3 regions of the Bradyrhizobium sp. BWA-3-5 genome follow, and region 1 is predicted to be linked to each of the others. Evidence: predicted binding sites of a transcription regulator. Region 1 holds the regulator's gene; each other region holds the start of a gene.

Evidence for each region. Region 1 encodes PhoB, which activates phosphate uptake and scavenging genes when phosphate is short. Its sites were predicted from a motif close to TGTCATNNANCTGTCAT; they were not measured.
Region 2: a site for PhoB is predicted at 2,000-2,016, ahead of RX331_RS28350 (YbhN family protein). Genes of this name have one in related genera too.
Region 3: a site for PhoB is predicted at 1,954-1,970, ahead of RX331_RS21830 (DUF47 domain-containing protein). Genes of this name have one in related genera too.

The regions. Positions count from the first base shown of each region.
Region 1 covers NZ_CP136626.1:690,985-695,435, reverse strand. The annotation lists gene RX331_RS03245 (aspartate aminotransferase family protein) at 1-515, opposite strand, end outside; gene RX331_RS03240 (GcrA family cell cycle regulator) at 1,019-1,531, shown strand; gene phoB (phosphate regulon transcriptional regulator PhoB) at 1,723-2,433, opposite strand; gene phoU (phosphate signaling complex protein PhoU) at 2,444-3,160, opposite strand; gene pstB (phosphate ABC transporter ATP-binding protein PstB) at 3,174-3,995, opposite strand; gene pstA (phosphate ABC transporter permease PstA) at 3,992-4,451, opposite strand, start outside.
Region 2 covers NZ_CP136626.1:5,863,305-5,867,755, reverse strand. The annotation lists gene RX331_RS28355 (hypothetical protein) at 1-692, opposite strand, end outside; gene RX331_RS28350 (YbhN family protein) at 790-1,845, opposite strand; gene RX331_RS28345 (ferritin-like domain-containing protein) at 2,231-2,737, shown strand; gene RX331_RS28340 (MFS transporter) at 2,967-4,334, shown strand.
Region 3 covers NZ_CP136626.1:4,485,389-4,489,839, reverse strand. The annotation lists gene RX331_RS21840 (branched-chain amino acid ABC transporter permease) at 1-889, shown strand, start outside; gene RX331_RS21835 (branched-chain amino acid ABC transporter permease) at 891-1,859, shown strand; gene RX331_RS21830 (DUF47 domain-containing protein) at 2,011-2,655, shown strand; gene RX331_RS21825 (anion permease) at 2,671-3,675, shown strand; gene sugE (quaternary ammonium compound efflux SMR transporter SugE) at 3,667-3,990, opposite strand; gene RX331_RS21815 (peptide chain release factor 3) at 4,144-4,451, shown strand, end outside.

The DNA of each region.
Region 1 (4,451 bases):
TTGACGGCTTCGAGATCGCCATGCGGCACCTGGTCAAAACCGTCCATCGGCGGGCCAAAGCCTTCGAGATATTTGGCGGAGCCGGTGGCAGCGAGCGTCGCCAGGGTGCGGCCGTGGAACGCGCCTTCGAAGGTGATGAGGCGGTAGCGCTCCGGGTGTCCCTTGGAAGCATGATAGCGGCGCACCACCTTGATCACGCCTTCCATCGCTTCCGCGCCGGAATTGCAGAAGAACACCAGGTCGGCAAAGCTCTGCTCGCAGAGCCGCGCGGCGAGCTTCTCGCCGTCGGGCGACTTGAACAGGTTCGACATGTGCCAGAGCTTTGTCGACTGCTCCTGCAGCGCCTTGACCAGATGCGGATGACAGTGGCCCAGCGCGTTCACCGCAACCCCCGAGGTGAAGTCGAGATAGCGCTCGCCGGTGGTCGACGTCAGCCAGCAGCCCTCCCCGCTTTCGAAGCCGAGATCGACCCTGGCGAAGACGGGGAGCAGATGCGACGTGGCGCTATTGGTCATGACGATCACTTGAAGTTGGAGACCTGCCTTCAAGACCTGCCGCGGAGCACACGCGTGCCTTGGCGCGAAGGCGGCAACAGCCGGTCTTGCGAAACGAAACGTGCCGCCTCTTAAGGGCGGCACGTGAGAGGTATTCTATGTGCGCGCGGGGCGCTGTCAACACGCCATGGAACGGCCGTTCCTGCAGTGCAGGATGGCAAAATCCGTAGGATTGCGGTGTGGTGGAAAACACGCAGTGCAATGCCTAGATGTCAGAACATGTGGACGTTGAGGCCCGGACTCTTGCGCCCGAGTCACGCCATATTGTAGCTTTTGGACTGTCGGGTACGACATCTCGTGCGGCAGTTTTGATCCCTTAAGAGTCTTTTGTGAAAGCGTAAACGTTCGGGCGCCCTTCCGCGCCCGGCGAGGGCTAAGGGATTCTGACCGCAGGGATTTTTGAGACGAATGACCCGCGGGCGCTGCCCCGAATTTGGCCGGCGCGACGCGAAGGGAAACATACGATGACGGTATTGACCTGGTCCGACGATCGCGTCGAGCAGCTGAAGAAGCTCTGGGAAGCCGGTTTATCGGCCAGCCAGATAGCCGCGGAACTCGGCAATGTGACGCGGAACGCCGTGATCGGCAAAGTGCACCGCCTAGGCCTGTCCGGCCGTGCCAAGAGCCCCTCCTCGGCCGCGCCGCGGCAGCGCAAGGCGCGCCCCGCCGCCCAGCAGATGATGCGGGTATCGCGGCCGGTGTCGCGCGGCAACACCGCGCTCGCGCACGCCTTCGAGGTGGAGCTGGAGCCCGATCCGGTCGCCTTCGACAATGTGGTGCCGATGAGCCAGCGGCTGTCGCTGCTCGAGCTGAACGAGGCGACCTGCCACTGGCCGGTCGGCGATCCCGCGAGCCCCGAGTTCTTCTTCTGCGGCGGCAAGGCGCTCACCGGCCTGCCCTACTGCGCGCACCACTCGCGCGTGGCCTATCAGCCGGCCGCCGATCGGCGGAGGCAGCAGCCGAAGCAGACGCGGTAAGGGCGAGCTGCCTCAATGAGGTCGTCCCCGCGAAGGCGGGGACCATAACCCCCATTGTCTGTGGTTATGCCGAGCTGGAGCTCCAGCGCATTTCAAAAATCGAGATTTGTGGTTATGGGTCCCGGCTCCTGATGCGCAATTGCGCATATGGGCCGGGACGACAGTGATGCGAGCCGAGATACCGCGGAACGCTACTGTGGCTGCTCCGCCTTCGCGAACCGGTCATCCAGCGCATAGCCCGCGCCGCGCACGGTGCGGATCGGGTCCTGCTCGCGGCCGGGGTTGAGCAGCTTGCGCAGGCGGCCGATGTGAACGTCGACGGTACGCTCGTCGATATAGATGTCGCGGCCCCAGACGCTGTCGAGCAGTTGCTCGCGGCTGAAGACGCGGCCGGGATGCTCCAGGAAAAATTCCAGCAGGCGATATTCGGTCGGGCCAAGATCGATCTGGCGGCCGGAGCGCGCGACGCGGCGCTTCTCGCGGTCGAGCTCGATGTCGCCATAGGTGAGCACCGTAGCAAGGCGCTCGGGGCTGGCGCGCCGCAGCAGGCCCTTCACCCGCGCCAGCAGTTCCGGCACCGAGAACGGCTTGACGATGTAGTCGTCGGCGCCGGTCGCGAGCCCACGCACGCGCTCGCTTTCCTCGCCGCGCGCGGTCAGCATGATGATCGGCAGCTGCTTGGTCTCGGGCCGAGCCCGGAGGCGGCGGCACAGCTCGATGCCTGACAGGCCCGGCAGCATCCAGTCGAGCACGACCAGATCCGGCACCCGCTCCTTCAACCGCGTATCGGCATCATCGCCGCGGGCGACGGTCTCGACCTCATAGCCTTCGGCGTCGAGGTTATAGCGCAACAGCGTGGTCAGCGCTTCCTCGTCCTCGACCACCATGATGCGTGCGCTCATCCTGTCATCCTCAGCTATTGGGAATGGTCGCAGCAAACGTCGTCATGTCGCCCTTCGGGCGCTTGTCGAGCATCTGCTGTCCCTCGATCATGTAGAATACGGTTTCCGCGATATTGGTAGCGTGGTCGCCGATCCGCTCGATGTTCTTGGCGCAGAACATCAGGTGAATACAGAACGAGATGTTGCGCGGGTCTTCCATCATATAGGTGAGCAGCTCGCGGAACAGCGAGGTGCAGATGGCATCGACTTCCTCGTCGCCCTTCCACACCGCCATCGCGGCCGGCAGATCGTGCGCTGCATAGGCGTCCAGCACCGACTTGACCTGCGACTGCACGAGGTCGGTCATATGTTCGAGGCCGCGCATCAGCTTGAGCGGCTGGAAATCGTTCTCCAGCGCCGAGACGCGCTTGCCCATGTTTTTGGCGAGGTCGCCGATCCGCTCAAGGTCGGTGGCGACGCGCATGGCGCCGACGATTTCGCGCAAGTCGATCGCCATCGGCTGGCGGCGGGCGATGGTCAACACCGCGCGCTCCTCGATCAGATGCTGCAGGCGGTCGATCTCGACGTCGGAGGCGACGACGCGCTTGCCGAGCGCAACATCACGGCGCACCAGCGCGTCGACGGATTCGGTGATCATGCGCTCAGCCAGGCCGCCCATCTCGGCGACGAGACGGGTCAGTTCCTGAAGGTCGCTGTCAAATGCCTTGGCGGTGTGTTCGGAAGCCATCTCTCAAATCTCCTCAACCAAACCGGCCGGTGATGTAGTCCTGTGTGCGTCGATCGCCGGGCGAGGTGAAAATCTTGTTGGTGTCGTCGAATTCGATCAGCTCGCCAAGATACATGAAGGCTGTCTTGTCCGAGACCCGCGCCGCCTGCTGCATGTTATGCGTGACGATCGCGATGGTGTAGTCCTCCGACAGTTCCTGGATCAGCTCCTCGATCTTGGCGGTCGAGATCGGGTCGAGCGCGGAACACGGTTCGTCGAACAGAATCACCTCGGGTCGCACCGCTACCGTGCGCGCGATGCACAGCCGCTGCTGCTGGCCGCCGGACAGCGACAGCCCGCTGGCATTGAGCTTGTCCTTGACCTCGTTCCACAGCGCGCCGCCGCGCAGCGCCTTTTCGACGCGGTCGTCCATCTCGGACTTCGAGATCTTCTCATAGAGGCGGATACCGAAGGCGATGTTCTCGTAGATCGTCATCGGGAACGGCGTCGGCTTCTGAAACACCATGCCGACGCGGGCGCGGAGCAGGTTGAGGTCGAGCTTGGGATCGAGGATGTTGGTCTGGTCGAGCAGCAGCTGGCCGGTGGCGCGCTGGCCGGGATAGAGATCGTACATCCGGTTGAAGATGCGCAGCAGCGTGGACTTGCCGCAGCCGGACGGGCCGATGAAGGCAGTGACGCGGTTGGTGCCGAGCGTCAGGTTGATGTTCTTCAGCGCGTGGTGTTCGCCGTAGTAGAAGTTGAGGCTACGGACCGTCACCTTCGGCGCGGCTTCCGGCAGCGGCAGCTGCGGGGCTGGGCCGGTCGCGGTACTTACGGATACGGAGAGTTCGGTCATTTGGATGTCCTCTCGGCGCCAAGGATGCGCGCGCCAATATTCAGGGCCAATACGGTGAGCGTGATCAGGAGCGCCCCGGCCCAGGCCAGCTGCTTCCAGTAGGCATAGGGGCTCTGCACGAAATTGTTGATGGTCACCGGCAGGTTCGCCATCGTCTTGGTGAGGTCGAGGCTGAAGAACTGGTTCGACAGCGCGGTGAACAGCAGCGGCGCGGTTTCACCGGCGACGCGGGCGGTGGCGAGCAGCACGCCGGTGATCAGGCCGGCGCGCGCAGCGCGGTAGGCGATGCGCCGGATCACCAGCGAGCGCGGCATGCCGAGCGCGGAAGCGGCCTCGCGCAACGGATTCGGCACCAGCCCCAGCATGTCCTCGGTGGTGCGCACCACCACGGGGATCACGATCACGGCGAGCGCGAGACAACCGGCGATCGCCGAGAAGCCGCGCATCGGCACCACG
Region 2 (4,451 bases), 2.7 Mb from region 1:
TATTGCGCGGCCGCCGTTCCGAGATAGGAGCGGAAGCAAAAGCCTTCATCGGCGAGCGCCACCGGCCTATCAGGATTTCCCTCGCCGGAGGCGATGCTGTCGCCGAGGCCGGCAATGAAGATGTCGCGCACCGCGATCTCGGTGAAGACGCGCTGACTGCCTTCCGAGCTCGACACGTCGGCGGTCACCACGGTGGTGCGGCCGTAGCGGACGCGGAGATTGACCGGCTCGGCGCAGTCGAAGGTGGACGTTTGCGGGCCGTCACCATCGTCGACCGTCCATGCGCAGGTCGCGCCGACCGGCACCGGGCCGGTCAGGCGTATCACCACCGGATGGTCGATCGGCGTCAGGTAGCTTTCCTTGACGTTGTCGCGGGTGCAGGGCTCGCTGACGCGGCCGGCGAGATCGATGCAGAGCCGGTTCACCGTGTTGCGCGCCCAGCCGCGGCCATCGCTCTGGATCGCCAATGCCTGCTCGGACGTCAGAACGCTCCGGCCGCGCCCGGTCTCGGCATGCAGCAGGAAATCCCGCTCCTCGCGGAACAGGCGGAAGCGGTTGCGCACCTCCCAGGAAATCTGCAGCGGCCCGTAGCCGCCGGCGGTCTGGGCGTGCGCAGCAGAAACGAACGCACCTGATAGCGCGCCGGCAACCAGCGCAGCCGACATCATCAAAGTTAGGAAAATTCCAGCCATGGCGCCGTTTGACGTTAGCGGTAAGGCAGAAATAAGAGAATGAGGCAGCTTCGCCACAAAACACCAGCCGCTGCAGATAACGACGCCGTTACCGGCCTCAGCGGCCCCGGTTCTTGATCGGCTGCCGTACCCGGGCCTTGGCCGTGCAGGCCTGCCCGAGGCGTCGACGTTCCTGCCAGGGTTGTATCAGGCTGAGCCAGACTTCGCGTGCTCCCATGATGGAAATCGAGATGCCGAACGGGATCAGGAAGTACAGGATCCGGAACACCACCAGCGTCGCCAGCAACTCTTCCCTGCCGAATTGCGGCAGCGCCACCAGCATGGCGGCGTCGAACACGCCGATGCTGCCGGGCGCGTGGCTGGCAAAGCCAAGCAGGGTCGCAAGGATGAACACCACCGCCAACGAAACGAAGTCGATATAGGGCGTCATCGGCATCAACAGATACATCGCCAGGGCACAGAAGCCGAGGTCGACAACGCCGATCAAGACCTGCAGCAGGGTCAATCGGGCGGAGGGCAATACAACCTTCCAGCCGTTCTGCCCGAGCTCGCGGCGCCCGTCGCCCGTGAGCAGCCAGACGAAATAGGCGCCAATGCCGGCAAGGCAGCCGAGGGCAATCAAGCGATTCATGGCTGACGGCAGCAAATCCATCGCCGATGCAGCCTCGGGGTGCCAGGCCATGCCGATACCGAGCACGAACAGATTGCCGAGCCAGAAGGTGAGGCCCGAGAGAAAGCAGATTTTTGCGACGTCGATCGCCGTCAGCCCGTAGTCAGAATAGATTCGGAACCGGATCGCGCCGCCGGTAAACACCGTGGCGCCGATATTGTGGCCGATCGTGTAGCTGGTGAAGCTCGACATCGCGGCGATGCGGTAGGGTACGTGCGTCTTGCCAATGGTTCTCAGCGCGAAGAAGTCATAGAAGGTCAGCGTGCAAAATGCGCCGACCACGCACAGCGCCGCCAGCGCGATGCGATGCGGAGCGATATCGGTGAGGGCCGTGAGAATAACCCCGGTGTCGACCCCCCTGAGGGTGCGCACCAGATGGGTGATCGCCAGCGCTATGATGAGAAGACTCGCAGCAATTCCCAGCCGTTTCCAGCCGATCTTCTCCTTGAAGCCACGCCGGAGCGTGGTCAGCAGCCGATGCATTCATCCTCCCGGCGGGGCGGCAAAACGTTAAGGTGGGCCTGTCACGACAGGTGACAGTCGACGGTCAGAGGCACCGTGCGCGAAATCCATAAGCCAAATCCGGGCCCTTGTGCAGCCCTTGACAAGCATGCCTTTTAGCTTCGTTCGCCGCCTTTGTCATACGCCCTACATATGTCGCCGCATTAACGATTTTGAGTCGCAAGGAGGTCCGTTCCGCGGGCCCTTTTTGCCGCACTTTTCCCGTTCGTTCCATCGCGGCGTTTTCGGGGCCTGCAGGAACATCCTTTTCGTGGGCTGGTTATTTTCCGATCAGCATCGAACAGCAAGTGCGCCGCGCGGCAGGAAGCCTGCGCCTTGCGTGTTCCCACAACGAAGGACAATCGCAATGGGACTCTTCACCAAAGACATCAAGACCATGAACGACCTGTTCGTCCACCAATTGCAGGACATCTATTACGCGGAGAAACAACTTGTGAAAGCGCTGCCGAAAATGGCGGAAAAAGCTACCGACAAGCAGCTCAAGCAGGGCTTTTTGAGCCATCTCGATGAAACCAAGACACATGTGCAGCGCCTCGAAGAGGTATTTCAGATGCACGGTGCCCAAGTGAAGGCGGTCGACTGCCCGGCGATCGACGGCATCATCGAGGAAGCCGACGAAGTCGCCGGCGAGATCGAGGACAAGGACGTGCTGGATGCTGCGTTGATCAATGCAGCGCAGGCCGCGGAGCACTATGAAATCACCCGTTACGGCAGCCTGATCGCCTGGGCGCGCCAGCTTGGACGCAACGATTGCGCCACTATCCTGCAGAAGACGCTCGACGAGGAGAAGATCGTCGACAAGAAGCTGACCTCGCTGGCCGAAGGCAAGGTCAATCTGCGCGCCGCAAGCTGATCGTCGCGGCAGATTGAGACAAAGAGCCGCGCGGGGCCTCTTACCGCGCGGCTTTGGCGCGCCGGGCGACGGCTGCATCCACACTTCGATCTTTGACGAAGTGTTTTGTCGAAACGGACACCAATTCAATGGCGTTGCCCCCTTAAAGGGTGAAGCCATGACAAACGCGTATCCCAGATTGAGGCCGGTTCCGAGCGGCGGAGCATCAATCCGTTCCGGGGCCGGGCCGATGCCGAGCAGGTTTGCGGCGTCGCTGACGCTCGCCGCGATGAGTCTCGGTTATGGCGTCGTGCAGCTCGACGTCACCATCGTCAATACCGCCCTCAATGCCATCGGCATTTCGCTCGGCGGCGGCGTCACCGAACTGCAGTGGGTGGTGAGCGCCTACACCATCGTCTTTGCGGCGTTCATATTGACGGCGGGAGCGCTCGGCGACCGGATCGGCGCCAAACGGGTGTTCATGGCAGGCTTTGCCATTTTCACGGCGGCCTCGGTCGGCTGCGCGCTGGCGCCCAATGCAACAGTGCTGATTCTGGCGCGCTGCATTCAGGGATTGGCTGCGGCCATCCTGGTGCCGAATTCACTCGCGCTGCTCAGCCATGCCTATACGGAAGAAAAGGCGCGCGGGCGCGCCGTCGGTATCTGGGCCGCCGGCGCCAGCCTTGCGCTGACGGCCGGTCCCTTCGTCGGCGGCGCGCTGATCTCGTTGGTTGGCTGGCGCTCCATCTTCCTCGTCAATCTGCCGATCGGCCTTGCCGGCCTCTACCTGGCCTGGCGTTTTGCCGACGAGACGACGCGAACACCCGAACGCGAGATCGACTTGCCCGGCCAGATCGCCGCGATCGTGGCGCTCGGCTCGCTCGCCGGCGCCATCATCGAGGCCGGCTCATTTGGTTGGAACGATTCGCTGGTGATCACGGGCTTTTTGGTGTTTGCGGCCTTTGCAGCCCTGTTCGTATGGCGGGAAGCGCGCGCGGCGCAACCGATGCTGCCGCTCACGCTGTTCAGAAGCCGGATGTTTGCACTGACATCGCTGATCGGCCTGCTGGTCAATGTCGCGATCTACGGATTGATCTTCGTGCTCAGCCTCTACTTTCAGCAGATCAACGGATTATCGGTCTTCATGACCGGGCTCGCCTTTGTGCCGATGATGGGCGCGGTGCTGCCGGTCAACCTGATCGCCCCGCGGCTCGCCGAACGTATCGGTGCGCCGGCCACGATTGCGGCCGGTGCGCTGCTCTCCGCAGGTGGATGTCTTGCGATGCTCGGGATCGAGGCCTCCACCGGCTATTGGTCGATCTGCCTGCAACTGATCGCGCTGAGCACCGGTCTCGGATTGCTGGTGCCGCCCTTGACGTCGACGCTGCTCGGCAGCGTGGAGAAATCGCGTTCGGGCGTCGCCGCCGGCGTGCTCAACGCGACCAGGCAGACCGGCAGCGTCCTGGGGGTCGCGCTGTTCGGGTCGCTGGTCGGCCGCTCCGGCGCGTTCATGAGCGGCCTGCACGCCTCGCTGGGTATTTCGGCCGGCGTGTTGATCGCAGCCGCCGCCGCGGTCTGGTGGGGCGGCGGGCCGGCGGTAACCGATCGGAAAGGATAATTCGCGCGGAGCGAAGGCCGCTGACGGTCGCGAATCCCGGAGATTCCACCTTTTTGATGCCTCGGCCAGCGGCGGGGCGTCCGATTGAGATATTCGTTCACCATCCGCACAACTGGG
Region 3 (4,451 bases), 3.8 Mb from region 1:
ACTGATCAACGGATCGTTCTACGCGCTGCTCAGCCTCGGGCTCGCCGTGATCTTCGGCATGCTCAACATCATCAATTTCGCCCATGGCGCGCTCTACATGATGGGCGCGTTCTGTGCGTATTTCCTGCTCCACCTGACCGGCATGGGCTACTGGTGGGCGCTGATCATCGCGCCGATCGCCGTCGGCATTTTCGGCATGATCCTGGAGCGGACCATGCTGCAATGGCTGACCGGGCTCGACCATCTCTACGGCCTCTTGCTTACCTTCGGCATCGCGCTGATCGTGCAGGGCGTATTCCAGAACTATTTCGGCTCGTCCGGTCTGCCCTACGCCATCCCGGACTATCCGCAGATCGGCGACTGCTCGCCGAACGCTCCGCCGGACGCGATCTGCCGGCGCGGCCTGCAGGGAGGCATCAATCTCGGCTTCATGTTCCTGCCGGTCTATCGCGGCTGGGTGGTGATCTTCTCGCTGGTGGTCTGCCTTGCCACCTGGTTCCTGATCGAGAAGACGCGGCTTGGCGCCTACCTGCGCGCCGCCACCGAAAATCCGACGCTGGTGCGTGCGTTCGGCATCAACGTGCCGCGCATGATCACGCTGACTTACGGGCTCGGCGTCGGCCTTGCGGCGCTCGCCGGCGTGCTGTCGGCGCCGATCAACCAGGTCCGGCCGCTGATGGGCGCCGACCTCATCATCGTCGTGTTCGCCGTGGTGGTGATCGGCGGCATGGGTTCTATCATGGGGTCCATCATCACCGGCTTCGCGCTGGGGGTGATCGAGGGCCTGACCAAATACTTCTATCCCGAAGCCTCCAACACCGTGGTATTCGTGCTGATGGTGCTGGTGCTGCTGGTGAAGCCAACGGGACTGACCGGACGGGCGGCCTGACATGAGCGCATTGACTGACGACACACTTCCCGTAACGCCGCGCGCCGTGCGCGACGAGATGATCGTGTTCGCCGGAATGGCGGTGCTGCTCGGCCTCGTGCCGCTGACGGGCATCTATCCGTTCTTCGTGATGCAGGCGCTGTGCTTCGCGTTGCTGGCCTGCGCCTTTAACCTCCTGATCGGCTATGGCGGCCTGTTGTCGTTCGGCCATGCGATGTTCCTGGGCACCGCAGGCTACTGCTCGGCGCATGCCCTGAAGGTCTGGGGTGTCTCGCCGGAAATTGGGATCGTGGTCGGTGTCGCGGCTGCCGCGGCGCTTTCGGTCATCACCGGCTTTATCTCGATCCGCCGGCAAGGCATCTACTTCTCGATGATTACGCTGGCGCTGTCGCAGCTTCTGTATTTCATCTACCTGCAGGCGCCGTTCACCCACGGCGAAGACGGCATCCAGGGCATTCCGCAGGGCTATCTGTTCGGGGTGTTCAACCTCGCCAAGCCGACGGTGCTTTACTACGTCGTGCTGGCCGGCTTCCTCGGCGGCTTCCTCCTGATCTACCGCACCATCAACTCGCCGTTCGGCGAGGTCCTGAAGTCGATCCGCGAGAACGAGCCGCGCGCCATTTCGCTGGGCTACAAGACCGACCAGTACAAGCTGCTCGCCTTCATCCTGTCCGGGACCATCGCGGGCTTTGCCGGGTCTCTGAAGGTGTTCGTGGCGCAAAATGCCTCGCTCACCGACGTGCACTGGACGATGTCGGGCGAAATCGTGCTGATGACGCTGGTCGGCGGCCTCGGCACCATCTTCGGCCCGGTGGTCGGCGCCTTCGTCATCATCGCCATGCAGCAATATCTGGCCGGGTTCGGCCAGTGGGTGACCGTGATCCAGGGCGTCATCTTCGTGGCCTGCGTACTGACCTTCCGCCGCGGCATCATCGGCGAAATCGCCCATTATTTCCGCCGATCCCTGTAAAACGGCCGGTTTCGGCGCGATTTTCGGCTTCACAAAGCGGTGGATGACCCGGTTCCCGGGTCCCGGTGTGGCGCGTTTTTCCCCTGAATGGTTTATGACAACCGCGTGACAGGCTGCTCTCGCGGCCGTTTTGAACCACGGAAAATACCCCATGCTGCGCTGGTTTCGTGCCTTTTTGCCCAAGGAGGAGCGGTTTTTCGACCTGTTTGCCCGACATGCCCAGACGGTCGTGCAGGGGGCCCTGGCATTGCAGGACATGCTCCGCGGCGGCGAGGAGACGCCGGTATTCTGCCAGCGCGTCAATCAGTTCGAAAACGATGCTGACGGCATCACCCGCGAGGTACTGACCGCCGTCCGCCGTACCTTCATCACCCCGTTCGATCGCGGCGACATCAAGAACCTGATCACGGCGATGGATGACGCCATCGATCAGATGCAGCAGACGGCGAAGGCGGTGATGCTGTTCGAGGTCCGTTCGTTCGAGCCGCCGATGCGGGAAATCGCCACGCTGCTCGTCGAATGCGCCAACCTCGTCAGCCGCGCGCTGCCCCTGATGCAGTCGATCGGCGCCAACGTCGCGATGCTGACCGCCATCACCGAGGAAATCGGCAAGCTGGAAGGCCGCATCGACGACCTCCACGACATCGGCTTGAAGGAGCTGTTCCTCAAGCACCGCAACGGCAATTCGATGGACTTTGTCGTCGGCGCCGAGATCTACAAGCATCTCGAGAAAGTGTCCGACCGCTTCGACGACGTCGCCAACGAAATCAATTCGATCGTGATCGAGCAAGTATAGGGCAGGGCCAATCCAGTGGACGCCACGCTTGGCCTTCCGATTCTGATCTTTCTGATCGCAGTCGCGCTGCTGTTCGATTTCCTCAACGGATTGCACGACGCCGCCAATTCGATTGCCACGATCGTATCGACCCGGGTGCTGCGGCCGCAATATGCGGTGATCTGGGCCGCTTTTTTCAATTTCATTGCCTTCCTGGTGTTCGGACTTCACGTCGCCAACACCATCGGCACCGGCATCATCGACGCCAGCGTCGTGGATGCCACCGTGATCTTCGCGGCGTTGGTCGGCGCCATCGTCTGGAACCTGATCACCTGGGCGCTCGGTATTCCCTCGTCGAGTTCGCACGCGCTGATCGGCGGACTGGTCGGCGCCGGCATGGCCAAGGCCGGCGTATCAGCGGCAGTCTGGAGCGGCCTGTCCAAGGCGCTGCTGGCGATCGTGCTGTCGCCGCTGGTCGGCTTCCTGCTGGCGCTGGTGCTGGTGGCGATCGTGTCCTGGCTGTCGGTGCGTTCGACGCCGTTCGCGGTCGACCGCGCTTTCCGGATCCTGCAGTTCGTCTCGGCCTCGCTCTATTCGCTCGGACATGGCGGCAACGACGCGCAGAAGACCATGGGCATCATCGCGGTGCTGCTCTATTCGCAGGGTCACCTCGGGTCGGATTTCTCCGTCCCGTTCTGGGTCGTGATCGCCTGCCAGGCGGCGATGGGGCTCGGCACGCTGATGGGTGGCTGGCGGATTGTCCGCACCATGGGGCTGCGGATCACCAAGCTGACGCCGATGCAGGGCTTTTGCGCGGAAACCGGCGGGGCGGCGACCCTGTTCATGGCGACCTTTCTCGGGGTTCCCGTCTCCACGACCCACACCATTACCGGCGCCATTGTTGGCGTCGGCGCCGCACGGCGGGTATCGGCGGTGCGCTGGAACGTGGCGAGCTCGATCGTCTATGCCTGGGTGATCACCATTCCGGCCTCCGCGATCGTGGCCGCGGCGACCTATTGGATAGCGCTGGCGCTACGCTGATCCGGTGACGAGCTTGAGGCCGACGATGCCGGCCACGATCAGGCCGATGCAGGCGAGGCGGGCCGCGGTGGCCGGCTCGCCGAACAGCGCGATGCCTAGGATCGCCGTTCCAACCGCGCCGATGCCGGTCCAGACCGCATAGGCGGTTCCGATCGGCAGCGATTTCAAGGCAAGCCCGAGCAGCAGGATGCTGCCCGCCATGCAGGCAAGCGTGAGAACAGACGGAATGGGGCGGCTGAAACCCTCAGTATATTTGAGGCCGATCGCCCAGCCCACTTCCATGAGGCCGGCGACGAACAGCACGATCCAGGCCATGACAACCCTCCGAAAATGGCAGGGTCGTCCCCGCGGGATGAGCTGGAATGGAAGGCCGTCCTTCCGCGTCCGATATGGGGCTGGCCAGCGGCCGCCGCAACCACCAAATGAGGCTTGATCAGCCCGGTTTTCCCTGCCAAACGCACTGTCCTCATGTCCGACATTGCCGCTACAGCCGAATCGCCGTCCCGCTCGCCGCTTGCAGATGAAGTGGCGCGCCGCCGCACGTTTGCGATCATCTCCCACCCGGACGCCGGCAAGACCACGCTGACCGAAAAGCTGCTGCTGTTCGGCGGCGCCATCAACTTGGCGGGGCAGGTCAAGGCCAAGGGCGAGCGGCGCAACACCCGTTCCGACTGGATGAAGATCGAGCGTGAGCGCGGCATCTCGGTCGTGACCTCGGTGATGACATTCGAGTTCCAGGACCTCGTCTTCAACCTCCTGGATACGCCGGGCCACGA